2 linked regions of the Rhodoligotrophos defluvii genome follow. Each later gene encodes a partner of the first gene's protein in a complex. Links are inferred from orthologs where the notes say so. Each region holds a gene or a part of one and is shown on either strand. Other genes may lie near its edges.

Evidence for each region.
Region 2: the proteins of mfd (region 1) and uvrA are in contact, whole or in part, in a crystal structure (PDB 4DFC), measured with the Escherichia coli proteins. The link is inferred for Rhodoligotrophos defluvii from one-to-one orthologs.

The regions. Positions count from the first base shown.
Region 1 is NZ_SZZM01000003.1:458,667-473,832, reverse strand. Bases 7,542-11,646 are described here. They hold mfd (transcription-repair coupling factor), read left to right. Parts: upstream 7,542-7,924; coding sequence 7,925-11,446; downstream 11,447-11,646. Other genes in these bases: E4P09_RS16455 (hypothetical protein), read right to left, coding at 11,461-11,646; E4P09_RS16465 (FAD assembly factor SdhE), read left to right, coding at 7,629-7,928. Outside these bases: metZ (O-succinylhomoserine sulfhydrylase), read left to right, coding at 1-334; E4P09_RS16495 (hypothetical protein), read left to right, coding at 402-1,337; E4P09_RS16490 (hypothetical protein), read left to right, coding at 1,429-2,382; E4P09_RS16485 (hypothetical protein), read left to right, coding at 2,532-3,386; E4P09_RS16480 (SPOR domain-containing protein), read left to right, coding at 3,523-4,764; E4P09_RS16475 (MaoC family dehydratase), read right to left, coding at 4,748-5,248; ATP-dependent DNA helicase RecG, read right to left, coding at 5,356-7,482; more of E4P09_RS16455, read right to left, coding at 11,647-11,841; E4P09_RS16450 (vWA domain-containing protein), read left to right, coding at 12,062-12,784; E4P09_RS16445 (DnaJ domain-containing protein), read left to right, coding at 12,797-13,516; E4P09_RS16440 (hypothetical protein), read right to left, coding at 13,619-14,509; E4P09_RS16435 (FAD-dependent oxidoreductase), read left to right, coding at 14,779-15,166. UniProt on the Escherichia coli protein: Couples transcription and DNA repair by recognizing RNA polymerase (RNAP) stalled at DNA lesions. Mediates ATP-dependent release of RNAP and its truncated transcript from the DNA, and recruitment of nucleotide excision repair machinery to the damaged site.
Region 2 is NZ_SZZM01000002.1:3,132-17,635, forward strand. Bases 1,002-4,444 are described here. They hold uvrA (excinuclease ABC subunit UvrA), read left to right. Parts: upstream 1,002-1,334; coding sequence 1,335-4,244; downstream 4,245-4,444. Other genes in these bases: E4P09_RS09150 (type 1 glutamine amidotransferase domain-containing protein), read left to right, coding at 4,328-4,444. In the rest of the region: E4P09_RS09135 (hypothetical protein), read right to left, coding at 1-86; E4P09_RS09140 (single-stranded DNA-binding protein), read right to left, coding at 387-863; more of E4P09_RS09150, read left to right, coding at 4,445-4,909; E4P09_RS09155 (DUF805 domain-containing protein), read right to left, coding at 5,082-5,423; E4P09_RS09160 (sulfate/molybdate ABC transporter ATP-binding protein), read right to left, coding at 5,639-6,691; sulfate ABC transporter permease subunit CysW, read right to left, coding at 6,802-7,683; sulfate ABC transporter permease subunit CysT, read right to left, coding at 7,670-8,518; E4P09_RS09175 (sulfate ABC transporter substrate-binding protein), read right to left, coding at 8,531-9,556; E4P09_RS09180 (RrF2 family transcriptional regulator), read right to left, coding at 9,672-10,172; E4P09_RS09185 (acetyl-CoA carboxylase biotin carboxylase subunit), read right to left, coding at 10,278-12,287; E4P09_RS09190 (adenylate/guanylate cyclase domain-containing protein), read left to right, coding at 12,384-13,652; 30S ribosomal protein S12 methylthiotransferase RimO, read left to right, coding at 13,736-14,504. UniProt on the Escherichia coli protein: The UvrABC repair system catalyzes the recognition and processing of DNA lesions. UvrA is an ATPase and a DNA-binding protein. A damage recognition complex composed of 2 UvrA and 2 UvrB subunits scans DNA for abnormalities.

The sequences.
Region 1 (15,166 bases):
GGAGCGCGTGCTCTATCCCGGGCTGCCGTCGCACCCGCAGCATGAGCTCGCCATGCGGCAGATGACAGCGGGCGGCACGCTGGTGAGCTTCTTCGTGACAGGAGGCCGGGAGCGCGCGTTTTCTATGCTGCGCCGACTCAAGCTCATCGACATCTCCAACAATCTGGGCGATGCCAAATCCCTGATCACGCATCCCGCCAGCACGACCCACCGCAATATCGGCGAAGAGGCGAGAGCGACAATGGGGATCACCGAGGGGATGCTGCGCCTGTCGGTGGGGCTGGAGGAGCCGGAGGACCTTATTCAGGACCTGCGGGCTGCTTTGTCGGATTAGGCATTGCGGCGTCGGTGTCAGCATCCGTAGAGGTTCCCCGTGGGCTGGGGATAAGGGGTCCCTCTCGATGTTCTATTCAACGCTTTATCGACTTATCACCAATCCGCCGTGGCTTCCCAAAGAGCCTATGCCGCGCAAGGGCTTGATCAACAAGATCATCATCGCCCTGGAAGATACCTGGCCGGTCATGGAGGCGGCGAACCGGATCGTCGAGCGCTTTGTCGACGACTGCAATCCCGGCTCGATCGCCGGCTATGCCGGCGGGCAGAATGTAGGCTATGTCTATGATCGCAACGGGGGTGGTCTGCGGCCAACCACCCCGGTGGATGGATTGAGGGCGGATGAGAACACGCGCATCGACATCGTCGGTCGCGGGGAGATCGGCGGGTGCCGCGCCGGGCAGGTGAGCCGGCTTACCGGCTTTCAGCTCGCCGAAATGGTTGCGCCGCTGCTGCCTGAGCACGGCATCGAGCAGCTCTCGATCGTGGCAAGCCATGTGGAGGTTGACCGCAGCGCCCGAGAGGGGCAGCTGACCGGCGGTTTCCTATACGAGCTGGTGATGGGCCTGCGCATGCGGGTGGGAGACGGCGCGATGCCGAACGTCATCACCGCCGAACTCGGTAATGTGGCCGTGGACCGCGAGGGGCAAATTCGCGGCGTGCATGCCGTCAATGGCGGGGGGTGGACGACTTGGGCCGAGGACTACGGCCGCATCACGATGGAGGTGCGCCTGGTCGACGGACAGATGCGCTACCGCATCATCGATACCATGCCCGAGGGCGAGCCTTCGAACTTGCTGAGGAATGGTCTGCCGGACGCAGATGCCGGTCCGCTGGAACGCGTGCCGCTGAGGCAGGCTGCGACGGCGGAAGACGATCGCCCTACCGTGGAGCCAGAAGCCCATCCGCTGCGAGAGCCGCCCCTCGACCCGACGCTCACCGAAGCGGGCATGCATCTGTTGCCCGATCCGGGGCTCGGACGGGGGAGCGATTTCTGCATGTAAGCGGTGCTTGTGGAGATAATGCAATCCATGGTTGCGATGCCATGCGCTATCCGATAGCTGCCTCACGTGGGGGCCGTTCGAGGACACGCACATGCTCGCTCAGAAACCGCAACTGCCTGCCGAACCGCCCGCTTTCGGGCCCACCTATGCCAGCCGGGTGGTGATCGCCCTGGAAAGCGACTGGCCCGTGGACGTCGCCGCCAGGCGCCTCCTGGAGGCACCGGTGATCGGGCCAACGCGCTCGGATAACCTGCGCTATGACAATGGCGCGCGCATCCTGTTTGGCCTGGACCGGGAGCAATGGCGGCTCACGCCGGATGTGCGATCGGTGGACGGGCTGCCAATTGTCGACAGCTTTACCCGCTTCGACATCGTCGGGCGGGGATATGCGCCGGCGACCGGGCACGAGGGGCAAGTGAGCCAACTTTCGCCAGATCAGATTGCGGAGCTGGTCGCGCCGCTGCTGCCCAAGGGCGGCGTGGGCTCGGTCAATTTTATCGGCAGCCATGTCGAGCCACCTCCTCCGGCACTGGAGGGCCGTCTGGGATCCGGGTTCCTGTATGACTTTGCCGAAAGCCTGCGACGGACGGCGGGCAACGATCGGTTGCCCGAGCATTTCGCGGCGGAGGTTGGCAATGTTGCGGTGGACGCGGCGGGCGACATACGGGCGGTCACCGCGGTCAGCGCGGACAAGGGCTGGCGAACATGGGATGCCGATTTCGGCCGGCAGGTTCTGCATGCGCAGTACCAAACGGACGGATGGCTGCACTACAAGCTCGATATCGGCCTGCCCGTGCCGCATGATGCGCATGCGATCCGCGATGGCCTGCCCGATGCCGATGCGGGGCCGCTGGAGCGACATACAATCCTGTCGCTGGGCGAGCTACCAGAGCCCCGCTCGGCTTCGCTGAACAACCTGCTGGACCTTTCCGACGGTGACGCTGTGGGCGTGACCCCAGGTGGCCATGCATTTCCGTTTATCGGCGACACCGACGGAATACTGGGGCCCGTGCCAGGCGAGTACTACACGCTGTTTTACGATTGAACACAAGATCAACAACTTGGCTGATTGTGCGACCAGCGCATATCTACCGAGACCGGGATGCGCTCGCAGTCTTTCATTACCAGGTTTTAATTTGAAATAGCCCAGTGCCCCAGTATTCCATGCCTCGTTTTAGGTTTGGAGTATTTGTCATGATGCCAATGCCTGTTCTAGACATTTTAGATGTTTTGGATAGAGGGGCCCGTGGTATTTCGGGCATGTTCAAGAAGCCGCCCATTAATCTCAAGCAAGTTGTGGTCGCTCTGGACGAGAGCCCGGCAACACTGGCGCTCGCCCATAATCGCCTTAGCTTGCCACTGCCCGGCGCAGACGGCCATGGTCCCGAGCCGCGCCTTCTGTTACGGGTGGTGGGGGATCAACTCATGAAGGACCCCAGCTTCGCCGACGTGAAAGGGCACATCAGAGCCGACACGATGTTCGATGTTGTCGGCTCCAGGACAATGAGCGAAGCGGCGGTGCCGGCCGGCACCGCGACGACAATGGTAAACGGCCTCTCCGGATTCGACGTTGCGCGGCTGCTGCAGCCTTTACTGCTTGAAAACAACCGCCACACGGTGAACTTCATTGCGCCCTACATTGAAAGAGTTCACCCACAGACCCATCCGAATGATCTGCCTTCGGGATTCGTCGCCGATTTTTCCAGGTTTCTGAGACACCATAACCCTTCACAAATGCCGCGGTTTCTCCTTGCTGAAACCGGGAATGCAAGAGTGTTTGAAGACGGATCGGTCGGCAACCACCTCGCTCTTCCGCCACAGCTGGAATATAACAAGGCATACGAGGTTCCAGACCGAATAGTTTTTGCTGCACATCACAGAAACGGCAATCTCACCCATAAGATGCTCAAGGTCTTTCCGAATGGCTGGGTCGAACCGGAGAGCGGCCCTGATCACCTTCATGACAGGGACACCTGGAGCCCCGTTCATTTCGGGACCGATCACGAGCAGACGCAAGCACTTCACCATACTGTGGTAGATTTCGTCTGACGCACGCGCGCAATCGATTTGATTCAATGTTTCATTAACCGTGCCATGCGATCATGCGCCCATGAGCATGGTAGCGTGGTTGCGTCAGAGCACGATTTTGATTGGGCTGGTCCTCGCTTTGGCGGGGCCGGCTGCAGTGGACCCCGCGTCTGCGAATGATCCGGTCGCGAAACTGGCGAGCGCCGCAAGCGAAGCCCTGCGCAAGGGCGATCTGAGGCAGGCGATCGAGCAGTATACCGCGATCATCGGCACGCCGGGCGTGCCCAAGGCGGACAAGGTCCGTGCCGAGCTCAACCGCGGGCTTGCCTACCAGCGGCAGGGCCTGCATGCGAAAGCCGCCGAGGACTACAGCAACGCGCTCAAGGCCGACGTGCTGGATGCGCGCAAGCGGTCCATCGCGCTCTATAACCGCGGCCTTGCCTATCGCAAGCTCAACCAGCCGGGATTGGCGGTGGAGGACTTCACCGCCGCGCTGTTCCTCAACCCGGAGTTCGCCGAAGCCTATATGAGCCGCGGCTTGGTGATGCGCGAGCACCAGAAGCCCTACTATGCCCTATCGGATTTCCACAAGGCCATCGAGAGCGCGTTCGACCGGCCGCATCTCGCCTATTTCGCCAGGGCCATGGTGTTCGAGGAGCTGGGCCGGCCGGATGACGCCAAGAATGAGCTTGCCCGCGCCCTGATGACGAAGCCCGATTTCGCCGAGGCGCGCGACAAGCTCGCCGCGCTTGGCGGTTCCATGCCGGCGTCGGTTGCCGGCCAGGGGCAACCGGCGATCTCGAGCGCATCGCAGCGGGTGGCGACCCTCTCGACGCCCGCCGTCACCGGCTCCGTCGGGGCAAGCGTAGAGGGGCAGGCGGATGCGGGCGGCGACAGCAAGGCCATGCCCAAGGCGGCGGTTCCGCCCGCCCACCTGCTGGACGATACGGGCCCGCGTGCGAGGAAGCAGGCGATGGGTACGGACGCGCACACCAGCGCTCGGCTGGTAGCGACCACCTCGGATGGTGGCACGGCTCAGCCGGTGAAGGTGGCCAGTGCCGAGGCAGGCCTTGTCGCCAGCGATGCGGTGCCGTCCTCGCCGGTGATCGACCAGAGCAAGGGGGCGCAGGCGGTTGCTGCTGCGGCGCCGACCGGCTGGCTTATTCAGCTGTCCTCGGCGCAGAGCGAAGACAGCGCCTGGGGCGTATGGAAGAAGCTCTCCGCCAAGCATGACGACCTCAACGATTTCCAGCCGGTGGTGATCCGTGCGGATCTCGGCGCCAAGGGCGTGTTCTACCGTTTGCGGGTGGCGGGTTTCGATACCCGCAACGAGGCCGACAAGGCCTGCCGCTCGCTGAAATCCCGCGGGCTTTCCTGCTTCGTCACGAAGGCGGAGTAGACGCGGCCGAGCGGCTGGGCACGACCAGCGTCCAGGTCTGGGTCAGAAGTTCCGCACCATCCTGATTGAACGTCCTCACCCGTAGGTCGAGAAAGCCGAGCTCCGGCTTGCTGCGCGAGCCGCGGGCCGCCAGCACCTCGGCTTCAGCCGTCAACGTGTCGCCGGGCCGCATCGGCCGGTGGAAGCGCAGCTCGCGAAACTCAGCGCCGATGATCGGTGTGGTGCCGAGCAGACGCGCATCGACCATGAGGCGCATGGTGACCGCGAGCGTCTGCCAGCCACTGCCGACCAGCTCGCCGAACAGAGAGGCGCGGGCCGCCGTCTCGTCGAGATGCATGGGCTGCGGGTCATACAGGGCGGCGAAGTCGTGGGCCAGCGCCGGCGCAATGGTGAACCGGCCGGCGCGGATGCGGTCGCCCACGGCGAAATCCTCGAGATAAAGCGGGTGCGACCTGTCTTGGGCGGGCGAGGCGGGGGCGGTCATCGGCTTCTCCAGGCCTGAGGGGACAATGCCTGCCAGAGTGACTTCAATTTTTGAAGCGAGCAAGCCTGTCCTTCACGCGAACCGGTCGCCATTTCGCTCGAAATGCGCTAACCGGCGCGGAGCAGGCGCACCGCCTCGTCGCGCTCGAACAGGTAGAGCAGCATGCGCAAGGCCTGGCCGCGGGATGTGGTCAGATCCGGGTCCTTCTCCAGGACGAGTGCGGCATCCTTGCGCGCGATGGCGAGGAGCTCGCCCTGCTGCTCGATATCGGCCACCCGGAAGCTCGGCAGGCCGGACTGGCGCGTACCCAGCACCTCGCCCGCGCCACGCAGTCGCAGGTCCTCCTCGGCAATGAGGAAGCCGTCTTCCGTCTGCCGCATGATCTTGAGGCGCGCCGAAGCGGTGCCGCTGAGCGGCGGCTGGTAGAGCAGAAGACAGGTGGAGTGGCCAGCGCCGCGGCCCACCCGGCCGCGCAGCTGATGCAGCTGGGCAAGGCCGAAACGCTCGGCATTCTCCACCACCATGATGGTGGCCTCGGGCACGTTCACGCCCACCTCGATCACGGTGGTGGCCACCAGTAGCGACAATTCCCCGGCCTTGAAACGGGCCATGACCATGTCTTTCTCCGCAGCTTTCATGCGGCCGTGCAGCAGGCCGACCCGGCCGGGAAAGGCCTGTTCGAGCGCGCGGTATCTTGCCTCCGCCGCGGCGCGGTCATCGGCGCCGTCTTCTGCTTCCTCGACCAGCGGGCACACCCAGTAGGCGCGGGCGCCATTACTGAAGGCGCGGCGCAAGCCCTCGATCACCTCGTCCATGCGCTCGATCGAGGTGACACGGGTATCGATCGGCTGCCGCCCTGCCGGCTTCTCCGTCAGGCGGGATATGTCCATGTCGCCATAGAGGGTGAGCGACAAGGTGCGCGGGATAGGCGTTGCGCTCATCACCAGCATGTCGGCCTTGCCACCGGCCTTGGCCTGCAGCGCCAGGCGCTGGTGGACGCCGAAACGGTGTTGCTCGTCGATGACGACCAGGCCGAGGTCGCGGAAGACCACATCGTCCTGGAACAAGGCATGGGTGCCCACCACGAGATCGACCGCACCCATGGCCATGGCTTCGAGCAGGGGCTTGCGCGTGCTGGCGGACTCGCGCCCGGTGAGGACGGCGATCCTCAGGCCCGCTGCCTGGGCCAATGGCTCTATGGTCTCAAGATGCTGGCGGGCGAGGATCTCGGTCGGCGCCACGAGCGCGCCCTGCAGGCCCGCTTCCGCCGCCGCGGCAAGCGCGAGCAAGGCCACGACGGTCTTGCCCGAGCCGACATCGCCTTGCAGCAGGCGCAGCATGCGATCGCCGCTTCCCATGTCGCCCGCGATTTCGGCCAGCGCCATGCGCTGCGCACCGGTGAGGCTGTAGGGCAGGGCTGCCATGATCCTGTCGCGGATGCGGCCGTCGCCCGCGGTCACGCGGCCCTTGGCGCGCTTGAGCTGGCGGCGCACCAGGCTCAGGGCGAGCTGGTTGGCGAGCAGCTCGTCATAGGCGAGCCTGGCTCGGGCGGGGCTGTCGGCCTGCAACTCTTCTGGCCGCGCGGGCTCGTGCACGGCACGGAGCGCGGATGTGAAGCTCGGCCAGCGCCTTTGGGCGAGCAGCGCCGGGTCCTGCCATTCCGGCAAGTGTGGCAGGGTGTCCAGGGCGCTCGTGATCGCCTTGCGCAGCACCTTGGGGGCCAGTCCCGCAGTCAAGGGATAGACCGGCTCCAGCAGGGGCAGCGCCGCCATTTCCTCGGCGGTCAGGATATAGTCGGGATGGGCGATCTGCGGGCTGCCGCTGAACCACTCGATGCGGCCGCTGATCAGGCGGCGCTCGCCCTCCGGCAGCATCCGCCTGAGATAGTCCGCATGGGCATGGAAGAAGACGAGGGACAGCGATCCCGTATCGTCATGGCATTCGACCCGATAAGGCGCGCGGCGGTTGCCGCTGGGCCGGTGGCGGCCTATCACCACATCGACGGTCACGATGCCCGAGCGCGGCAATCCGGCGAGCTTGGGCCTGAGGCTGCGGTCGATGAGCCCGGTGGGGAGGTGCCAGATGAGGTCGAGCACCCGCAACGGTGCCCGGCTGCCGCCGCGATCCGTTCCGGTGCCGCGCACCAGCTTGGCCAGCACGCGCTCCAGCTTGGCGCCGATGCCGGGCAGGGAAAGGGCTGAGGCAAACAGCGGGTTGAGCTCAGAGGGACGCATGGGCACCGTGGTAGCCGGCATTGGCTCGCAACGGAAGCCGCAGAAGTTCGCGCCATTGCATATTGCATCTCCGGGTACACACCGCATATGAAGCCGGGGTGCGGGCCAGTCCAGCCATATCGGGTTTTGATGCGGCGAGCGAGATCATGACGGATGAGATGGAAGATGCCGTTCGCCGGCGGCGGCTGGCCTGGCGTTGTGCCCATCGCGGCATGAAGGAAGTGGACCTCATCTTCGGCGGCTTCGTTGCCGAGACTATCGACCGATTCTCCGCAGCCGAGCTGGACGAGGTGGAGATCCTGGCGGAATTGCCGGACAACGTTCTGCTGGACTGGATTTTGGGGCGAAAGCCGGTGCCGCCCGAATATGATACGCCGCTGACACGGGCGCTGCTCGAAAAGCGGCTCAAGATTGCCGACTATACTGCTGCCGGTCTTACCAGATGAACGCGCCTGTCGATCTTTCCCCGCTCTTGGCCCAGTCCGGGCGGACACTGCTGGCCGGCGCGCCCGAGGGGCTGGACGCGCTCACCCTGGGCCAGCTCGCCCGCGAGGCGGCGCAGGCGGGCAAGGCCCGGCCGGTGCTGCATCTTGCCCGCGACGACCAGCGGATGGCGGAGATTGCCGACCAGCTCTCGTTCTTCGCGCCCGACGTTGAGGTGATCCGCATCCCCGCGTGGGACTGCCTGCCTTATGACCGCGTGTCGCCCAGCGCCGGCATCATCGCCGAGCGGATCGCCGCCCTGGTGAAGCTGGGCAAGGGGCTGGATGCCGGTCCGATAGTCGTGCTCTCGACGGTCAATGCGGCGCTGCAACGGGTGCCGCAGCCGCAGACCTTGGCCAACGCCTCATTCCGCGCCGCGCCCGGGCACATGATCGACATCCCGGCGCTGCAGAACTTCCTGACCCAGAACGGCTTCAGCCGCACCGGCACCGCCATGGAACCGGGGGAATATGCCATCCGCGGCGGCATCATCGACATCTTCCCGCCGGGCATGGAGCATCCGCTGCGGCTCGACCTGTTCGGCGACACGCTGGAGTCGATCCGCTCCTTCGATGCGCAGAGCCAGCGTTCGATCGGCCAGCTCAAGGAGATCGTGCTGGAGCCCGCTTCCGAAGTGCTGCTGATGGAGACCACCATCGCGCGGTTCCGCACCCGCTATGTCGCCGCCTTCGGGGGGCAGACCGCCAACGATCCCCTGTATGAGGCCATAAGCGCCGGGCAGCGCTATCAGGGCATGGAGCACTGGCTGCCGCTGTTCTATGAGCGGCTCGCCACCATTTTCGATTACGCGGATTGGGCAGCGGTCGGCCTGGACCACCAGCTGGACGAGGCGGTGAAGGCCCGGCGCGAGCTGATCGATGATTTCTACGAGGCACGACGCCACGCGCTGGAGCAGCAGACCTTTGGCGCGGCCCCCTATAAGCCGCTGCCGCCCTCGGCGCTCTACGTGACCGAGGGCGAATGGCTGGACCTGCTGGGCGTACAGCCGCAGCTGGCCTTCACGCCGTTCGAGCAGCCGGAAGGGCAGGGCGCCCGCATCATCTCCCTGCATGGGCGCCAGGGGCGCAGCTTCGCTGCAGAGCGCGCGCAGCAGGAGCAGAACGTCTTCCACGCGGTGAAGGCGCATGTGGGCGACCTGCGCCGGGCAGGCAAGCGGGTGCTGATCTCGGCCTGGAGCGAGGGCTCACGGGAGCGGCTGATCGCCATCCTGCGCGAGCACGAGATGGCGCCGGTGGTCGGCGCCGATACCTGGACCGAGGTCACCGGGCGGGACCCCTCGATCCTCAACGTCGTGGTGCTGGCGCTCGAACATGGCTTCGAGACGCGGGATCTCGCCATCATCGGCGAGCAGGACATCCTGGGGGATCGGCTGATCCGCCGGGCGCGCAAGAAGCGCAAGGCCAGCGACGTGCTGACGGAGGTGGCGAGCCTCGCGCCCGGCGATCTCGTGGTGCATGTGGACCATGGCATCGGCCGGTTCGAGGGGCTCAAGACCATCGAGGTGCAGGGTGCACCCCATGACTGCCTGTTCCTCACCTATGCGGGCGGCGACCGACTGTTCCTGCCGGTGGAGAATATCGAGCTCATCTCGCGCTATGGTTCGGAAGAGGCGGGGGTTCAACTCGACAAGCTGGGCGGCCACGCCTGGCAGGCCCGCAAGGCCAAGCTCAAACAGCGGGTCAAGGAGATCGCCGACCAGCTGATCAAGACCGCGGCGGCGCGCCTGTTGCGCAAAGGCGAGATCATGGTGCCGCCGGAGGGGGTCTATGACGAGTTCTGCGCGCGCTTCCCCTATGAGGAGACGGAAGAGCAGCTGGATGCGATCCAAGCGGTGCTGGAGGATTTGCAGAGCGGCCGGCCCATGGACCGGCTGATTTGCGGGGACGTGGGCTTCGGCAAGACGGAGATCGCGCTGCGCGCGGCCTTCGTGGCGGCGATGAGTGGACGCCAGGTAGCGGTGGTGGTGCCGACCACGCTTCTGGCGCGCCAGCACTATGCCACGTTCATCGAGCGCTTCCGCGGCTTTCCCATGCGCGTCGCGCAGGCCTCCCGGCTGGTCGCCCGCAAGGACGTGAACGAGATCAAGAAGGGGCTCGCCGAGGGCCAGATCGACGTGATCATCGGCACCCATGCCATTCTCGCCAAGGACGTGGTGTTCCGCGACCTCGGCCTGTTGATCGTGGACGAGGAGCAACATTTCGGCGTGAAGCACAAGGAACGGCTGAAGGAGCTGCGGGCGAATGTGCATGTGCTCACCCTGACCGCCACGCCTATTCCGCGCACGCTGCAGCTGGCCATGACCGGCGTGCGGGATTTGTCGCTCATCACCACGCCGCCGCTGGACCGGCTGGCGGTGCGGACCTTCGTGTCGCCCTTCGATCCCGTGACCATCCGGGAAGCCCTGCTGCGCGAGCATTATCGCGGCGGGCAGAGCTTCTTCGTGTGCCCGCGGGTGTCCGATCTGAGCGAGATGGCGGAGTTCCTGCGCGAGCATGTGCCCGAGGTGACCTTCGCTACCGCCCATGGGCAGATGGCGGCAACCGAGCTCGAAGACGTGATGTCGGCCTTCTACGACCGCAAGTTCGATGTGCTCCTGTCGACCACGATCGTCGAATCCGGTCTCGATATTCCAACCGCCAATACGCTGATCGTGCATCGGGCCGACATGTTCGGGCTGGCCCAGCTCTATCAGATCCGCGGCCGCGTCGGGCGCTCGAAGCAGCGGGCCTACGCACTGCTCACGGTGCCGGTGGGCAAGCCCTTGAGCGCAGGGGCCGAACGGCGGCTGAAGGTGCTGCAGTCCCTCGACACCTTGGGTGCGGGCTTCACGCTGGCCAGCCACGACCTCGACATCCGCGGCGCCGGCAATCTCCTGGGCGAGGAGCAGTCCGGCCATATCAAGGAGGTTGGCTTCGAGCTCTACCAGCAGATGCTGGAAGAGGCGGTGGCAAGCCTCAGGTCGGGCGATCTGGAGGTCGAGACCGAGGACCGCTGGTCGCCGCAGATCAATATCGGCACCGCCGTGCTGATCCCGGACAGCTATGTGCCGGACCTCGACCTCAGGCTTAGCCTCTACCGCCGGCTGGCGGACCTCGACACCGAGCAGGAGGTGCAGGGTTTGGGCGCGGAAATGCGCGACCGCTTCGGGCCGCTGCCGCAGGAGGTCAACCACCTCCTGCAGGTGGTGGCGATCAAGCTCTTGTGCCGGGCGGCCAATGTGGCGAGCGTGGACGCCGGCCCGAAGGGGGTGGTGGTCTCGTTCCGCAATGGCGAGTTCGCCAATCCCGCAGGGCTTGTGGCCTATATCAACGAGCAGGGCCACAATGTGAAGCTCAGGCCGGACCAGAAGCTGGTGTTCAAGCGCGACATGGACGAAGCGGAGGACCGGCTGAAGGGCGTGCGCGCGATCCTCAAGCGGCTGGTGCAGATCGTGGAGGAGGCCAAGCCCAAGGCGGCCTGACGCTGCCGTTCAGCTTATCGGCAGGCGACCAAGCCGATCGGCTGAAACGGTCCTCCCTCGACCAGCAATGCGCCCGCCGACTGCGCGTAGGAGATCTTCAGCTGGTATCGGGCGGGAGGGCCCTCGGCGGTGCAGGTCGCGTCGATCTGGTAAACGCCACCGACATTGTCGACCTGATTGAACTTGCAGACTACGTGGCCCGGCGTAGAGATGCTGCTCTCGGTGAATTGCCAGGCGGCGTTGCCGCACATTGCCTCCTCCGCAGCCCAGCGGCCGACGAAAAACGGCGCGTCTTCCGTCGCGTGGGCGGAATGCGCACGGGAAGCGTTCACATTGGCTGTCTCTTTGCAGCCGGCCAGCGCCAGCGCCGCCAGTATTGCTGTGGCGATCCTCATGTCGGGGCCTCCCGAAGCTGATTTGCATGGCATCTACGCCACGGCAGGTAAGCGGGGCATCCCGGCATGGCAACAGTGACTGGCTGTAGATCTCGGCGGGCAATACGTCGCGCGTAAGGGGTGTCGGTGCGCGGTTGAAGCGCAATATGAGGCTTGTAGGATTGTTCCGCAGGCTTGCCTGCCCCATCTTGCAGTATAAAAGGTTGCCTGAGCTTGGGAGGTGGGGTTGAAAACGCGTGCGCCTGTCACGACGCCGCACAGCCATGAGGTGACATCGACGGACCGGGAGGTGAGCGCCTTCCTGGCCAAGGCGCAAGCTGTTCCGCTGCGCACGGACGGCGGCCGTGGCCGGCTGGTGTTCGCCATGGATGCGACCATGAGCCGGCAACCCACTTGGGACCGTGCGCTCGCCATTCAGGGCCAGATGTTCGAGGAGACGGCGCGGATCGGCGGGCTCGACGTGCAGCTCGTCTATTTCCGCGGGTTCAACGAGTGCATGGCCAGCCGCTGGGTGTCCGACCCGCAAGCCCTGGCCAAGCTGATGGCCGGCATCGCCTGCCGCGGCGGCTATACCCAGATCCGCAAGGTGCTCCAGCACATCAAGACCGAAACCGAGCGCGCGAAGGTGCATGCGGCGGTCTATGTGGGCGACTGCATGGAGGAGGACGTAGACCTTCTCTGTGCCCGGGCCGGCGAGATCGGGCTGCTGGGCGTGCCCATGTTCATGTTCCAGGAGGGCCATGAGCCGCGCGCCGAGGCGGCTTTCCGGGAAATTGCCCGGCTGACCAAAGGCGCTTACTGCCGCTTCGACCTGAATGCGGCGGGCCAACTGCGGGCGCTTCTCTCGGCGGTCGCGGTCTATGCGGCCGGCGGCCGCCAGGCGCTTGCGGATTATGGCAGAGGCAACCGGACAGCCACGCTGCTCCTGGAACAGTTGGGCTAGGCTGTTAGGGACATGCAAGCGTTCCTCCTCGTCGCCCTGGCTCTCCTGCTGGCCTATTGGCTGCTGCGCAAGTCCGTGAAGGCGGACCCGAAGCGCCTGGCCAAGATGACCCGGTTGGGCGGCGGTGCAGCCATCGCACTGGTCGGGCTGATCATGTCGCTGCGCGGCGGCATGGCTCTCGGCGCGCCGCTGATGGCCTTCGGCTTGGGCCTGCTGGGGCGGGAGATGAATATCGGCGCGCCGGGCGGCTTCTCCCGCGCCGGCGGGCGCTCCGCAGGGCAGCGGTCCGGCGTGCGCACCACGCTTCTCGACATGGAGCTCGACCACGATACCGGCACCATGGACGGCTCGGTGCTGATGGGGCGCCATGCGGGGCGCAGGCTTTCCTCCATGAGCCTGGCCGAGCTGCTCGATCTGCGCAGCGAAGCACAGGGCATTGCCGACCAGAGCCGGCTCCTGCTCGATGCCTATCTCGACCGCATGCATGCAGGCTGGCGCAACGGGGCGGGCGGGGCTTCGGCGCGGGCCAACGGCGCGGGCGACCCGCGGCGCGGCTTCGCCATGTCGCGGGCGGAAGCCTGCCGCATTCTGGAGGTTTCCGACAATGCCAGCGAGCGGGAGATCCGGGCCGCGCACCGGCGGCTCATGAAGAAGTTCCACCCGGATGCGGGCGGGTCGGACGCCTTCGCCGCCCTGATCAACCAGGCAAAGGACGTACTGCTGAGGCGGTAACGGCAAGCTCCGTGGCCGGCGGCGCCGCGAGCCGCTAAGTGGCGACAAAAGACCTTAAAACGCGCAATCCGGGTACGCGTTTCATCCGAGCTGCTTCAATGCTCATAAATACGTAAAGTCATGCGCCTCAACATGAGGTGGCTGGTGGTCCGTTTGTTCGTTGGAGGGCTCGTTGTGGTGAAGCGCACCGCTGATCCCCCCTAGGAGAGCCCCGGTGCCGAGGACCGCACCGGTGGTGATCAGCGCAGCTTTGTACCCGCTCCCACCATGGTCATGAGCCGATATAACGTTGACGTGATCACTCGTGTTGACGTGCTCACTCGTATTGACGTGGTCACTCGTATTGACGTGGTCACTCGTGTTGGCGTGATTACTATTCATGTGCTCGTAATTCGTGTGCTCGTACTGAGGTTGGCGCATGGTCGGAAGATGGCCATCATGCGCCAGTTTCCGATACATTTGATCGCGCAGTTGGTCAAAGTTCTGCTCGCTAATGACCGGATGGTTCTCTGCTTGCTGAAGGAAGTCCCGGTGGAATGCGTCTCGCTCGCTTCCGGAAAGGTTTAGATGGTCGGCAAGCTTCGACGCGAGCCCGTTTACGCCTTCTTCGCGACCTTGGGTCAGGTGGTGGTTGAGAAAATTATCGAAATTTTCAAAGTTATTGTGTTCGCCCCTGTAAATTGAGTCGACAACCTTGGGATAAAACTCATTGTTAAGGTAATTTCTTGTGAAATCTTCTTGTATTTGGTTGAAGTCCGACGCGCCGCCGAACGACGACTGGGCGCCGAACGACTCGCCGAATGCATTATGTCCGCTTTCAAAAGCTTCCGAGGGTTTGAAAATCTCCGATGATTTGAGCGTACCCACCTCTCGTTCGAGAGAGCCTAGTTCTTCCATTATCGGTACTTCAGCCATAATTCCGTCCTCCACGACGTAATACCGGATGAAATGGTAATACTCGATCTTGAATGAGTATTTTTCGACATCGATCAAATTTGTCCATTATTGCGTAATGATTGATATCTTCTATCGCATCCGCGGGATTTGCATCGAAAGATCGACGTCGGATCTCGAGCGTCTTTGGCAGGATGCCAGTCATACTCCGGCGACGATTTCCAACTAGAGAAGCCCTTCGGCTCAGTGGCACGGGCTCAGTATCGTTCCCTCGCAAGCCCGTGTCCTAAATTTGCTGGACACGGCCATTCAAGACTTCCTAGATTTCCCTTCACAAGCCATTCCTTCTCAATCACGCGGATCTCGCCATGACTGCAGGGGTTCAGCCGGACCAGCACGCGGCCGCTCGCAACAGCAGTGCGGAAACTCACGACGTGGTGGTGGTCGGGTCAGGCGTTGCCGGGCTCTCGGCGGCGCTGCGCGCTGCGGCGGGCGGGCTTTCCGTCGTCATTCTGGAAAAGAGCGAAAAGCTGGGCGGCACCTCGGCGATGTCCGGCGCGGGCACGTGGATCCCCGCCAACCATATCGCGCGGGCAGCGGGTATCGACGACAGCCCGGAGGAGGCGCTGACCTATATCCGCAATGCCTCGCCGCCGGGTTGGCAGGCGAAGGAGGATGCGCTGTGGCAGGCCTTCGCCCAGAATGCGCCGCGCGTGCTGGAATTCGTGGAGCAGGAGACGCCGCTGCGCTTTGCGC
Region 2 (14,504 bases), on another replicon or contig:
TCGGGCGCCTGCGCAGCGGCCTGCCCTGACGACAGCTCTGCTTCCGGCTGTCCGCCGGCTGCCTGCTGAGCCACCGCAGCGTTCATTGGACCAAGCATCAACATGACCAAGAGAACGGCACAGCGCATGCCCAACTCCCATCGTCTCGACAATCGCATGCCAGCCTGAGCACCCAACCCAAACCGACTATGCGCCTGATCGTCCAATGAAAAGGTTAGCAGAAACCAATATGAGGCTTGGGCAACGCGTCTGGGTCGCCCCGTCGCGACCGAAGATCAAAGCCCTCGGCAGATGCGCGCCGTTAGCGTGATCCCCGAACCGAAGGTCCGCGGGTAGCAAAACGTTGGGAACCGGTTTTCGGCAAAGATCAACGCTCAAGCAAAGGATTAGAACGGCACCTCGTCGTCAAGCTCTTCGGAGAAGCTCTGCGCAGGACGGCGCTGGCCGCGATCCATCGGGCCGGAACGGCCGAAGTCGCCGGCAATGTCCTGCACATCCCCTCCCGCTCCCGGTCGACCATCCAGCATCGTCAAAGTCGCGTTGAAACCTTGGAGCACCACCTCGGTGGTGTAGCGGTCATTGCCGTTCTGATCCTGCCATTTCCGGGTCTGCAGCTGCCCTTCCACATAAACCTTGGACCCCTTCTTCAGGTATTGCTCGGCAACCTTGCACAAGCCCTCGCTGAAGATCACGATGTTGTGCCACTCCGTCCGCTCCTTGCGTTCGCCGCTCTGGCGGTCGCGCCAATTCTCCGTCGTCGCCAGGCTGAACGACGCGACCGGGCGACCATCCTTGGTGTGCCGGATTTCGGGATCCTTTCCGAGATTGCCGATGAGGATCACCTTGTTCACCGAACCTGCCATGAGACTTCTCCTTTCGGCACACGTCCTGTTTGCCGCCACCCTAGCGCGCTTGCCGGGCATTCACCACCCCCGGTCCCCTGTTCCCACAGGAAGGCCCCCATCCGCGCATTTGTTTCCTTTTTGTTCTATGACATCCTGCTTCCTCACGCAATGCTTTTCCTGAACGGCATTTTGCGTCTGGGGAAAACTCACACAATCCGCCGTCGTCGGAAGAAACAGGTCGGCGTTTCTTTTGAATGACTTGCATTGTCCCTGCAGCCTGAACTCTCGCGACGCGGCGCCGTCTCCGAAAGGCCGCATTGCCAAAGCCAGGCCGGGCCACTACGTTCCAGCGGCGCAACGGTCGCAACATGCACCATTGACGTCCATCGGGAATTTTGTTCTTGTATTGTTCCAACCGCAATCCGGCGGGCGGAGCGCTGTCAGGGCGACAAGCACGGCCTGTCGTCGCCTTGTGGAAATGTCACACCCATGAGCAACGATCTTGGCCCCTCCTCTTCGCGTAAGGTCCTGTCCATCCAGGGCGCGCGGGAGCACAACCTCAAGAACATCTCGCTCGAGCTTCCGCGCGACAAGCTGATCGTGTTCACCGGGCTGTCGGGTTCCGGCAAGTCGTCCCTCGCTTTCGACACGATCTATGCGGAGGGCCAGCGTCGCTATGTGGAATCGCTGTCGGCCTATGCGCGACAGTTCCTCGAGATGATGCAGAAGCCCGATGTCGATCAGATCGACGGGCTCTCGCCCGCCATCTCCATCGAGCAGAAGACCACCTCGCGCAATCCACGCTCCACCGTCGGCACGGTGACCGAGATTTATGACTATATGCGGCTGCTGTTCGCGCGGGTTGGCATTGCCTATTCCCCCGCGACCGGGCTTCCCATCGAGAGCCAGACCATTTCTCAGATGGTCGACCGCATCCTGGAGATGCCGGAAGGCACACGGCTGTATCTGCTCGCCCCCGTTGTGCGCGGCCGCAAGGGCGAGTACAGGAAAGAGTTGGCGGAGCTGCAGAAGCAGGGTTTCCAGCGGGTCAAGATCGATGGCGAGTTCCATGAGATCGAAGATGCGCCCGCCTTGGACAAGAAGTTCAAGCACGATATCGACGTGGTGGTCGACCGAATCGTCGTGCGCCCGGACATTGCCGGCCGGCTGGCGGACAGCCTGCAGACCGCGCTCGGCCTCGCCGACGGCATCGCCATCGCCGAACATGCGGATGAAAGGGACGAACGGGGCAATCCGCGCCGGGTGACGTTCTCCGAGCGCTTCGCCTGCCCGGTGTCGGGCTTCACCATCGATGAGATCGAGCCGCGGCTCTTCTCCTTCAACAACCCGTATGGCGCCTGCCCGCGCTGCGACGGACTGGGAACGGAACTCAAGTTCGAGGGCGAGCTCGTCGTGCCGGACCCCAGCCTTTCCCTGCGCCGCGGCGCCGTGCTGCCATGGGCGAGAACCGGCAATACCTCCCCTTATTACGTGCAGACCCTCGAGGCCCTCGCCAAGCATTACGGCGTTAGCATGGACACGCCCTGGCAAGAGCTGCCGGAGAGCGTGCGCAATGTGATCCTCTACGGTTCGGCGCCGGAAGAAATCACCTTCGTCTATAATGACGGCGTGCGCAGCTACAAGACCCATAAGGTCTTCGAAGGGGTCGTCACCAATATCGAGCGCCGCTGGCACGAAACGGAATCATCCTGGGTGCGTGAGGAGCTCTCGCGCTTCCAATCGGATCACCCCTGCGAAGCGTGCGGGGGCTATCGCCTGAAGCCACAGGCGCTCGCGGTCAAGATCGCAGGCCTGCATATCGGCCAAGCCACGGAAAAATCCATTCGCGAGGCGCAGGCCTGGTTCGATTCGATCGAGGTCTCGTTCACGCCCAAGCAGCAGGAGATCGCCGGACGCATCCTCAAGGAGATCCGGGAGCGGCTGCGGTTCCTGGTGGACGTGGGTCTGGATTACCTCACGCTCTCGCGCAATTCCGGCACCCTTTCCGGCGGCGAGAGCCAGCGCATCAGGCTGGCGAGCCAGATCGGTTCCGGGCTCACCGGGGTGCTCTATGTGCTCGACGAGCCCTCGATCGGCCTGCATCAGCGCGATAATGCGCGGCTGCTCGACACGCTCAAGCGCCTGCGCGACCTGGGCAACACGGTAATCGTGGTCGAGCATGACGAGGATGCGATCCGCCTGGCCGACCATGTCGTGGATATCGGCCCGGGCGCGGGCGTGCATGGCGGCGAGATCGTGGCCCAGGGCACGCCCGAGCAGGTCATGGCCTCGCCCCATAGCCTCACCGGCCAATATCTCACCGGCATGATGCAGGTTCCCGTGCCGCGCCAGCGGCGCAAGCCGAGCAAGAACAGAATGCTCAAGGTGGTGGGCGCACGCTCGAACAACCTGAAGAATGTGAGCGCTGAAATCCCGCTCGGCCTCTTCACCTGCGTCACCGGCGTCTCGGGCTCCGGCAAGTCGACCTTCACCATCGACACGCTGTACCGCGCAGCCGCGCGCAAGCTGATGAGCAGCCGCGAGCAGCCGGGCGCCCACGACCGGATCGACGGGCTCGAACTGTTGGACAAGATCATCGATATCGACCAGTCGCCGATCGGCCGCACGCCCCGGTCAAATCCGGCCACCTATACCGGCGCCTTCACGCCGATCCGCGAATGGTTTGCCGGCCTGCCCGAGGCAAAGGCCCGCGGTTACCAGCCGGGGCGCTTCTCCTTCAATGTCAAGGGCGGGCGCTGCGAGGCCTGCCAGGGCGACGGTCTGATCAAGATCGAGATGCATTTCCTGCCGGACGTCTATGTCACCTGCGACGTCTGCCACGGGCACCGCTACAACCGCGAGACCCTGGAGGTGAAGTTCAAGGGCAAGTCCATCTCCGATGTGCTCGACATGACGGTGGCCGAGGCGAAGGAGTTCTTCAAGGCCGTGCCGGCCGTGCGCGAGAAGATGGAAACGCTCGACCGCGTCGGTCTTGGCTATATCAAGGTGGGACAGCAGGCCACCACCCTCTCCGGCGGCGAGGCGCAGCGCGTCAAGCTCGCCAAGGAGCTGTCGCGGCGTGCCACAGGCCGCACCTTGTACATTCTGGATGAACCGACCACCGGGCTGCATTTCCATGACGTGGCAAAGCTCCTGGAGGTGCTGCACGAGCTGGTGGAGCAGGGCAACAGCGTGGTGGTCATCGAGCATAATCTCGAGGTGATCAAGACCGCCGACTGGATCATCGATTTAGGTCCCGAGGGCGGCGACGGCGGCGGCGAGGTCGTGGCGGTCGGCACGCCCGAGCAGGTGGCCGCCAGCCCGCGCTCGCACACGGGCAGGTTCCTGAAGGAGGTTCTGCAGCGGCATCGGGCAAGCCGCAGGGCTGCGGCCGAATGACGAGGGCAGGCTCGCCGCGATGTCGGAACCCTGCCCGCGAAGGCTTGTTTCCCAGAGCAATCTCGCAAACTCAGGAGCAAGCCATGCATGACCTTTCAGGCAAGAAGATCGTCATCGTCGCCACCCATGGCTTCGAGCAGTCGGAGCTCGAAGTGCCGCGCGACCGCCTGCGGTCGGCCGGCGCCACGGTGCATGTGGCCTCGCCCGAGGCCGAGAAGATCAAGGGCTGGGATATGAAGGACTGGGGCCGGGAGGTTCCGGTCGATCTCACCGTTGACCAGGTCAAGGCCGACGACTACGACGCCATCGTCATACCCGGCGGCCAGATCAATCCGGATCTGCTGCGGATCAACGAACGAGTCCTGGCGCTGATCCGTGATTTCGACCGCCAGAAGAAGGTGATCGCGGCCGTGTGCCATGGCCCCTGGCTCTTGATCGAGACCGGCATCATCAAGAATCGCAAGGCCACCTCCTACAAGTCGATCAAGACCGACATGCTGAATGCCGGTGCCCAATGGGTCGACCAGCCTGTGGTTACGGACCAGGGCATTATCACCAGCCGCAACCCGGGAGATCTGGAGGCCTTCTCCAACAAGATCGCCGAGGAGATCCTCGAGGGGCGCCACATGCAGCGGCAGAGCGCCTCCTCGCAGGCAGCAGAGTGAGGCCTCGCTCCGGCCAGTCGGCCCCCGGCCAGCCGGGGACCGGCAAGCCGGTAAGGCTGAGGCGCGCGCGTGGCCGCCGCATGAGCAGCGCATGATCCCGAGCCGAAGGCTGGCGGGATGAGGTGGAAAGCACCTGTTCCCTTGACCGGCTTTCGGTTCGCAGAGATGACGCTTACACGCGCCCGAGCGGATCCGGGCCGAATCGGTTCGGCCCGGGGGTGCCTTCGAGCAGCCCGAGATTGATCAGTGCCCAAAGGAAACCGACCACGGGAATGAACAGCAGCAGCACCCACCAGCCGCTCTGGTCGCGGTCGTGGCAGCGCTTGATATGGATGCAGAGGGTCAAGAACAGGAGAACGAGATTGGTGAGATAGGCCAGCAGACCATCGGAGCCAAACAGCAGATAGCCGATGAACGACAGCACGAGCACGGCCAGCATGCCGAGCCACCACAAGGCCCGCCCGATCCGTCCCTGGTAATCGAGCAGCAGAAACTTCCAATCGATCGACGTCATATCCCCTCCGCCAGCGCCACCTTGGAATGCGATCCATTGGCGCTCACCTTCTATAGAACGCAGCGAGAAGCAGCTCGGCCTTTGCCTGGAAGCCTAAGCATTTTTCGAGCGAAGTGGATACCGGTTCGCGTGAAGAAAATGCGACCAAGCAAGACCTTGATCTGCGGTTCCGCGATTCGAAGAAAAGCGGAAATGCTCAAGAGCTTTTCGCCTGCTCACCTCTGCCCCTCGGCGGCAGGGAACAGCGCGACCCGGCTGAAGGTCAGCCCGACCTGCTGGCCGACCCGCAGATTGATCAAGGCCGCAGAGTCCGCTTCCACCACCGACGAGCCGTCGGCCAGCGCGATTTCCGCGCGCCGGAGTGCCCCGTGCCGGCGAATGGCGCGCACCACCCCCGGCAGGTCGCCCGGCGATCTCGGCCCCAGCAGGATGTCTTGCGGGCGCACGAAAACCGTATAGCGCCCGTCCCGGGGCACCTCGACCGGCAGCTTGATCGGCCGCTCATACAGCAGGGCGTCGCCCTTTTCCACCTGGACCACGAATCGGCTCGCCTCGCCGATGAACCCGGCGACGAAGGCGGTTGCGGGCTCGTCATAGATTTCGTCCGGCGTGCCCACCTGCTCGATGCGGCCATTGCTCATGACCACCACCCGATCGGCGAGTTCCAGAGCCTCGTCCTGATCGTGGGTCACGAACACCGTGGTATGGCCGGTCTGGTCATGCAGCTCGCGCAGCCACCGCCTGAGGTCCTTGCGCACCTTGGCATCCAGCGCCCCGAACGGCTCGTCCAGCAGCAGGATGCGCGGCTCGATGGCCAGCGCGCGGGCCAGCGCCACCCGCTGCCGCTGACCGCCCGAGAGCTGCGCCGGATAGCGCTTCTCAAACCCCTCGAGCTGAACAAGGCGGATGAGATTGAGCGCGCGCTCGCGAATGTCCCGCCGTGACGGACGCGTTCCCCCGGGCCTCACCTTGAGGCCGAAGGCGACGTTGTCCAGCACGGTCATATGGCGGAACAGCGCGTAATGCTGGAAGACGAAGCCCACATTGCGTTCCTGCACCGACAAGCGCAGCGCATCCTCGTCCCCGAAGAGAACGCGGCCGCCACTCGGCTCGTCGAGCCCGCCCAGAATGCGCAGCAGCGTGGTCTTGCCGGAACCGGACGGCCCTAGCAGGGCGATGAGCTCGCCCGGCCTGATCGCCAGGGAAACGTCGTGCAGGGCGGGCGTGTCGCCGAACGACTTGCGCACCCCCTCCACGGTCACGGCAATCGGCTGGCCCCACGCGCCGGCAGCCTTCGGCTTCGGCTGCGCGGTGGCTTCTGCCTCGAAGGCGGCAATGAACGGGTTCGCAATCGCATCAGCAGCCATAATGCCCATCCTCAGTGCCGCACCGTGCCCGCCAGCTCGGCAGCAAAGCGCCATTCCAGGAATGTTTTCACCACCAGCGTCACCAGCGCAAGCAAAGCCAGCAGCGAGGCCACCGCAAAGGCCGCCACAAAAGCATACTCGTTGTAAAGGATTTCCACATGCAGCGGCATGGTGTTCGTCTCGCCCCGGATATGGCCCGACACCACCGAAACCGCGCCGAACTCTCCCATCGCCCGCGCATTGCAGAGCAGCACGCCGTAGAGCAGGGCCCATTTTGCGTTGGGAATGGTGATGAACAGAAAGGTCTGCCAGCCCCGCGCGCCCAGGGATAGCGCGGCTTCCTCGTCCTGCTTGCCCTGGTCCTGCATCAGCGGGATCAGCTCGCGGGCAACGAACGGGAAAGTGACGAAGATCGTCGCCAGCACGATGCCCGGCACCGCGAAGATGATGGTGATCCCGTGCTCCTGCAGCCAGGGCCCGAGATAGCCATGGGCCCCGAACAGCAACACGTAGATCATGCCCGAAATCACGGGAGAGACCGAGAACGGCAGGTCGATCAGGGTGGTGAGCAGGCTCTTGCCCTTGAACTCGAACTTGGCGATGGCCCATGAGGCGGCAAGGCCGAAGACGAGATTGGCCGGCACCGCGATGGCGGCCACCAGCAGCGTCAGTCGGATGGCGGCCAGCGTGTCCGGCTCGGTGATCGCCTCCATATAGGCCGCAAGGCCCTGGCGCAGCGCCTCCGCGAACACCAGCACCAGCGGCGCCAGCAGAAACAGCACGAGGAAGGCCACGGCGATGGCGATGGCCAGCAACCTCACCCAGCGCGGTTCGTTGGTGACCCCGGTGCGCCGCGCAGGCGGCGCGGGCAGCGCCGCATCAACCGTGGCCATAGCGCCTCCGCCCATAAGCCTGAACCAGATTGAGCAACAGCAGCGTCCCGAAGGCGATCGCCAGCATGGCCGTGGCGATGGCCGTGGCCCCGGCATAGTCGAATTCCTCGAGCTTGATCGCGATCAGCAGCGGCGCGATTTCCGAGACATAGGGGATGTTGCCGGCAATGAAGATCACCGACCCATATTCGCCCACCGCGCGGGCAAAGGCCAAGGCGAAGCCGGTGAGCAGCGCCGGCAGCAGAGCCGGAAGCACCACGCGCGCGAGGGTCTGGTGGCGGCGGGCGCCCAGGGTTGCTGAAACCTCCTCCTGCTCGCGGTCGAACTCGGCGAGCACCGGCTGCAGCGTGCGCACCACGAACGGCAGCCCGACAAAAGTCAAGGCGATGATGATGCCCAGCGGCGTGTAGGCGACCTTGACGCCCAATGGCTCCAAGAACTGCCCCATCCAGCCCTTGGGCGAATAAAGCGCGGTCAGCGCGATGCCGGCCACGGCGGTCGGCAGCGCGAACGGAAGGTCGACGAAGGCATCGAACAGCCGCTGGCCCGGAAACCGGTAGCGCGTCAGCACCCAGGCGACCAGCAGGCCGAAAACCGCATTGACGCAAGCCGCAAGCAGCGAGGTGCCGAAGCTCACCTTGAGGGCGGCGAGGGTCCGCTCGTCCGTCACCAGGCTCCAGAACTGCGCCCAGCCCATGGAGGCCGTGCGCAGCACGAGCGCCGCCAGCGGCAGCAGGACGATGAGGCTCAGATAGGTCAAGGTGAAGCCGAGGGCGACGCCGAAGCCCGGAAGCACGCTTGGTTTCACCAGACCCAGTCGTCGCGCAGGCGTCATCGGCAAGATCCCCTACTTGCCCGGTCGGTAGAGCTGATCGAAAATGCCGCCGTCGCCGAAATGCTCATCTTGCATCTTGTCCCAGCCGCCGAAGCGCTCGCCGATGGTGAACAGCTTCACATCCGGGAACGGCTGCAGCAAGGCCGGATCGACCCCCTCCCTGTTAACCGGACGGTAATAGTGCCGTGCGGCGATGGTTTGGCCTTCCGGTGAATAGAGATAGCCGAGATAGGCCGTCGCCACCTCGGTGGTGCCCTTCCTCTCCGTATTGCCGGTGACGACCGCCACCGGCGGCTCCGCCAGAATGGACGTGGGCGGGGTGACGATTTCGAGCTCGCCCGATCCGAACTGCTTCAACGCCAGGAATGCCTCGTTTTCCCAGGCCAGCAGCACGTCGCCGATCCCGCGCTGCACGAAGGTGGTGGTCGCCCCGCGGGCACCGGTGTCGAGCACCGGCACATTCTTGAACAGCGCCGCGATGAACGCGCGCGCCTCTTGCTCGCTGCCATACTTGTCTTGGGCGAAGGCCCATGCCGCAAGATAGTTCCAGCGCGCGCCGCCCGACGTCTTCGGGTTCGGCGTGATCACCTGGACCCCTTCCCGGACGAGGTCATCCCAGTCCCCGATGTTTTTCGGATTGCCCTTGCGCACCAGGAACACGATGGTCGAGGTATAGGGCGCGCTGTTCGCCGGGAATTTCGATTGCCAGTCCTGCGGGATCTTGCCTGTTGCCTTGGCGATCGCGTCGATGTCGGCCGCCAGTGCCAATGTCACCACGTCCGCATCGATCCCGTCGATCACCGCGCGGGCCTGCTTGCCCGATCCGCCATGCGATACCCGCACCCGCAGCCTGTCGCCGGACTGCTCCTGCCAGTGCCTGGCGAAGGCTTCGTTGAAATCGCGATAAAGCTCCCGGGTGGGATCATAGGAAATATTCAAAAGACTGATGTCTTTGGCGCCGGCATGCGAGCCGAGCGCCATCAGCAGAATTGCCACTGCCCCCACAAACAGGCGCGAAGCGAGCGAACGGTAGGTCATGGGGTGACCCTCTTCGTAAATGCCGGGTTAATCTCGACTTATCCGCTAGACTTTGTCAATACTGTGCGAGCGGGTAGCGGCCGGATGGGCGCCGTCATCCACAATCAGCGGCCGGTCAGCTGGACAGGGCGGCGTCGGCGGCCTTCTCGTCTGAACGGGCCGGCACGCCCTCCCCCAGCACACCGAGGGCCTGCCAGGCGCGGGAATCAGAGACCGCATCCTGCAGGGTGAGCCGATCGAGAATATTGGTCGTCGCCTGATACACCTCGAAGAAGATGCGGCGGATCTCGCACGCCCCCTCATCGGGACAGTCCAGGCACCGGCGATAGGCGCGCTTGGACAGGCAGGGTAAGGGCGCCAGCGGCCCCTCGACCATCCTCAGGATGGAGCCGATGGTGATTTCGGACGGCGAGCGGATCAGGGCATAGCCGCCGCGCGGGCCACGGCGGCTGGCCACCAGCCCATTGTGCTTCAGGATCAGCAGGATCTGCTCGAGGAAGCGCTGAGGAATGCCGCGAGCCTCGGCAAGCTCGCCAATATTCACCACCACGCCCCGGCCCGCGCGGGCCAGAACGATCATCGCCTGCAAGGCGTATTTGGTTTTCTGCGAAATCATCACTTCAGGTTGAACCCGATGGGCTCACGGACGCCTCGGCCTGACCTTATCTCGCCGACGGATGCATGCAATGCCTCGCATGTCCGTCGCTGTATCCAATACTCCTTATTCGAATTCCATGATGACGTCACCCACTGCCAACGTCGCACCGGGCGCGGCATTGATCGCGGCCACCACCGCGTCGCGCTCGGCGCGCAGCACGTTCTGCATCTTCATGGCTTCGACCACGCAGACCGCCTGCCCCGCCTTGACCTTGTCGCCGACCGATACGTCGACCGAGATCATCAGGCCGGGCATTGGGCACAGCAGCATGCGCGAGGTATCCGGCGGCAGCTTCTCCGGCATCAGTTTGGCAAGCTCGGCTTCGCGGCCCGTATAGACATGCGCCACCACCTCCGCGCCCGCATGCGCGAGGCGGTACCCGTTCAGCACCCGGCGAACCTGCACCGTCATCGGCATGGCGTCCACGCTGCCGTGCCAGACGAGCGCACCAGGCCGCCAGTCGCCGGTGAGCTCGAGATCCGCCGCCCCATCCCGCGACCGCAGGAAAATCGTGTCGCCCTCCTCGTCATCCACGAGGAACGCGTGCCACTCATTGTCCAGCTTCACCACGCGCTGACGCGTGAAGGTGATGGGCTTGCCGCGCAGCTGCCCCGTGATCAGGCGCTTGCGCTCGTTCTCCACATGGTCGAGGAACGCGGCGACCGCCGCCAGACGCACGCGCGTGTCCTCGTCGAGCTCGGCGCCGTTGAACCCGTCGGGGAATTCCTCGGCGATGAACCCCGTGGTGAGCGCGCCCGCGTTCCAGCGCGGGTGTCGCATGATCGTCGACAGGAACGGGATGTTGTGCTGGATTCCGTCGATATAGAACGCATCGAGCGCGGTGGACATGTGCCGGGTAGCCTCATCTCGCGTCGGCGCCCAGGTGCACAGCTTGGCGATCATCGGATCATAGTAGATGGAAATCTCGCCGCCCTCGTACACGCCCGTGTCGTTGCGGATGATCAAGCCCTGGTCGTCCGTGCCCTGGACTGGCGGGCGATAGCGCACGAGCCGCCCGGTCGAGGGCAGGAAGTTCCGGTAAGGATCCTCCGCATAGATGCGGCTCTCGATCGCCCATCCGTTCAGCGTGATGTCGTCCTGCGTGAGGCTCAGCCGCTCGCCGGCCGCCACCCGGATCATCTGTTCCACGAGATCGATGCCGGTGACCAGCTCCGTCACCGGGTGCTCCACCTGCAGACGGGTGTTCATCTCGAGAAAATAGAAGTTCCTGTCCTGGTCGACGATGAACTCGACCGTGCCGGCGCTCTCGTAGTCCACCGCCTTGGCCAAGGCGACCGCCTGCTGGCCCATGGCCGCGCGGGTTGCCTCATCGAGAAAAGGGCTGGGCGCCTCCTCGATCACCTTCTGGTTACGGCGCTGGATCGAGCACTCGCGCTCGCCGAGATAAATGGCGTTGCCGTGCTTGTCGCCCAGCACCTGGATCTCGATATGGCGGGGATTGACCACGAATTTCTCGATGAACACCCGCTCGTCGCCGAAGCTCGACTTGGCTTCCGCGCGGGCAAGCTCGAAGCCCTCCTTCACCTCGTCCCGCGATTTGGCGATGCGCATGCCCTTGCCGCCGCCGCCGGCCGAGGCCTTGATCATGACGGGATAGCCGATCTCGTCGGCAATGCGGATCGCCTCGGCCGGCGTCTCGATCTCGCCAAGAAAGCCAGGTACGGTGTTCACGCCTGCCGCATCGGCGAAGCGCTTCGATTCGATCTTGTCGCCCATGGCCTCGATGGCCCGGACGTTGGGACCGATGAACACGATGCCGTTCTCGGCGAGCGCCTTGGCGAAGGCTGCATTCTCGGACAGGAAGCCGTAGCCGGGGTGAACAGCCTGGGCGCCCGTCGTCTTGCAGGCTTGGATGATGGCGTCGATGACCAGATAGGACTGGTTGGCCGGTGCCGGGCCGATGCGTACCGCTTCGTCGGCCTCGCGCACGTGCAGGGCCCGCGCGTCGGCATCGGAGTAGACGGCGACCGTGGCAATCCCCATCTTCTTGGCTGTGCGGATAACCCGGCACGCTATTTCGCCGCGATTTGCGATGAGAATCTTATCGAACATGGTGATCTGCCCATCCCGCCAATACGTGTCTCACGGGGCTTTTAGCGGGCTCGGCTGCTACCGTAAACTCCCGATCTGTCACTGCGAGGGTGAGGCATGACATTGCTCGACGTCGACGCACATCAGAAGCTGCTGGATGAGGAGCTGATCCAGGAAACCTCCGAATGGCTGATGGATCAGGCGCTCAAGGACCACGACATCCAGACCATCATCTCCGGCTGCTGCGAGCGGCTGGTCGCGGCCGGCATCCCGCTGTTGCGCTGCTATTTCGGCTTCTCGATGATCCATCCCCTCTACCGTGCTGTCGGCTATACCTGGATCCGCAGCTCCGGCATCACGGTGGACAAGTATCTCCACCAGCCGGACGGCGCACAGCCGGCGGGCTGGAAGATGAGCCCGTTCGGCCGGATGGTGCGCGACCAGGTGACCTGGATGCGCCGGGCGATCAGTGACGAGACCGTCGGCGAGTTCCCGGTGTTCCGCGATCTCCACGACCTTGGCGCCGTCGACTATTTCGCCTTCATGATCCCGTTCCAGGATGCGGCGGAAGAAGACATGCGCGGCATGGCCGGCTCCTGGTCCACTGACCGGCCGGGCGGCTTCCTCGACGATGAGATCCGGGCGTTGAAGAAGGTGCAGCGGCGGCTTGCGGTGGCCTGCAAGATGGCCGTGCGCACCAATCTCGCCACCATCGTGGTGAAGACCTATCTCGGCAGCCAGGCCGGGGACCGGGTGCTGTCCGGCCAGATCAAGCGGGGCGATGGCGAGACCATCCGCGCCGCCATCTGGTATGCCGACATGCGCGGTTCGACACGGCTGGCCGACCTGCTCTCGCGTCAGGACTACATCGAGACCCTGAACGAATATTTCGACCTGGTGGCGGGCGAGGTCATCGCTGCCGGCGGCGAGGTGCTCAGCTTCATCGGTGACGCGGTGCTGGCGATCTTCCCCGACCACGAGGATCCGGCAACCGGGTGCAAGGCGGCATTGCGCGCCGCCCTCGCCGCCCGGTCACGGCTCATGCAGAACAACGAGAAGCGCACGTCTCTCGGCCGCGCCCCGCTCGATTGCGTGATAGGCCTGCATCTCGGCGACGTCATGTTCGGTAATGTCGGAGTTCCCGACCGGCTGACCTTTTCCGTGTTCGGCGCGGCAGTCAACGAGGTCGCGCGGCTGGAGCAGCTGTGCAAGGCGCTGGGCGAGCCCATCCTGGCCAGCGAGGAGTTCCGCTGCTGCCTTGAAGGTTACTGGCGCGATGTCGGCGAGCACATGCTGCATGGCTTCACCAACGCCATTGGCGTCTTCGCACCCGATCCCCATGTCTGCGCCGCCGATCTCGGCCTGCCGCAACGGCCCCTTGCCTAGCGGCAGAATTGAGCTAAACAGGCGCGTTCCCGACCACAAGCGATAGACAGTTGAAACCTGATACGCACATTCCGACCGTGGGCATGGTGAGCCTCGGCTGCCCCAAGGCCCTCGTCGACAGCGAGCGCATTCTCACCCAGCTGCGCGCAGGCGGCTACGCGATCTCGCCCGATTACGACGGCGCCGACGTCGTCATCGTCAACACATGCGGCTTTCTCGACACTGCCAAGGAGGAGTCCTTGGCGGCGATTGGCGAGGCCATGGCCGAGAACGGCCGGGTCATCGTCACCGGCTGCATGGGTGTCGAGGCCGAACGCATCCGCGCCGTCCACCCCGACGTGCTGGCCATCACCGGCCCGCATCAGTACGAGGCGGTGGTGGCGGCCGTGCACCAAGCGGTCCCCCCGGTGCATGATCCCTTCCGCGATCTGGTCCCGCCCGAGGGCCTGCGCCTGACCCCGCGCCATTACGCCTATCTGAAGATCTCGGAGGGCTGCAACAACCGCTGCACCTTCTGCATCATCCCGGGCCTGCGCGGCGACCTGCGTTCGCGGCCCGCAGCCAACGTCATGCACGAGGCGGAGCGCCTGGTGCGTGCCGGCGTGAAGGAGCTGCTGGTCATTTCGCAGGACACCAGCGCCTACGGGCTCGACCTCAAATATGCGCCGAGCAAGTATCGCGGCCGCGAGATCGAGGCGCGCATCGTGCCCCTGGCCGCAGCCCTGGGCGAGCTCGGCGCCTGGGTGCGGCTGCACTATGTCTACCCCTACCCCCATGTGGACGGGCTGATCCCGCTCATGGCGGAAGGCAAGATCCTGCCCTATCTCGACATTCCGTTCCAGCACGCAAGCC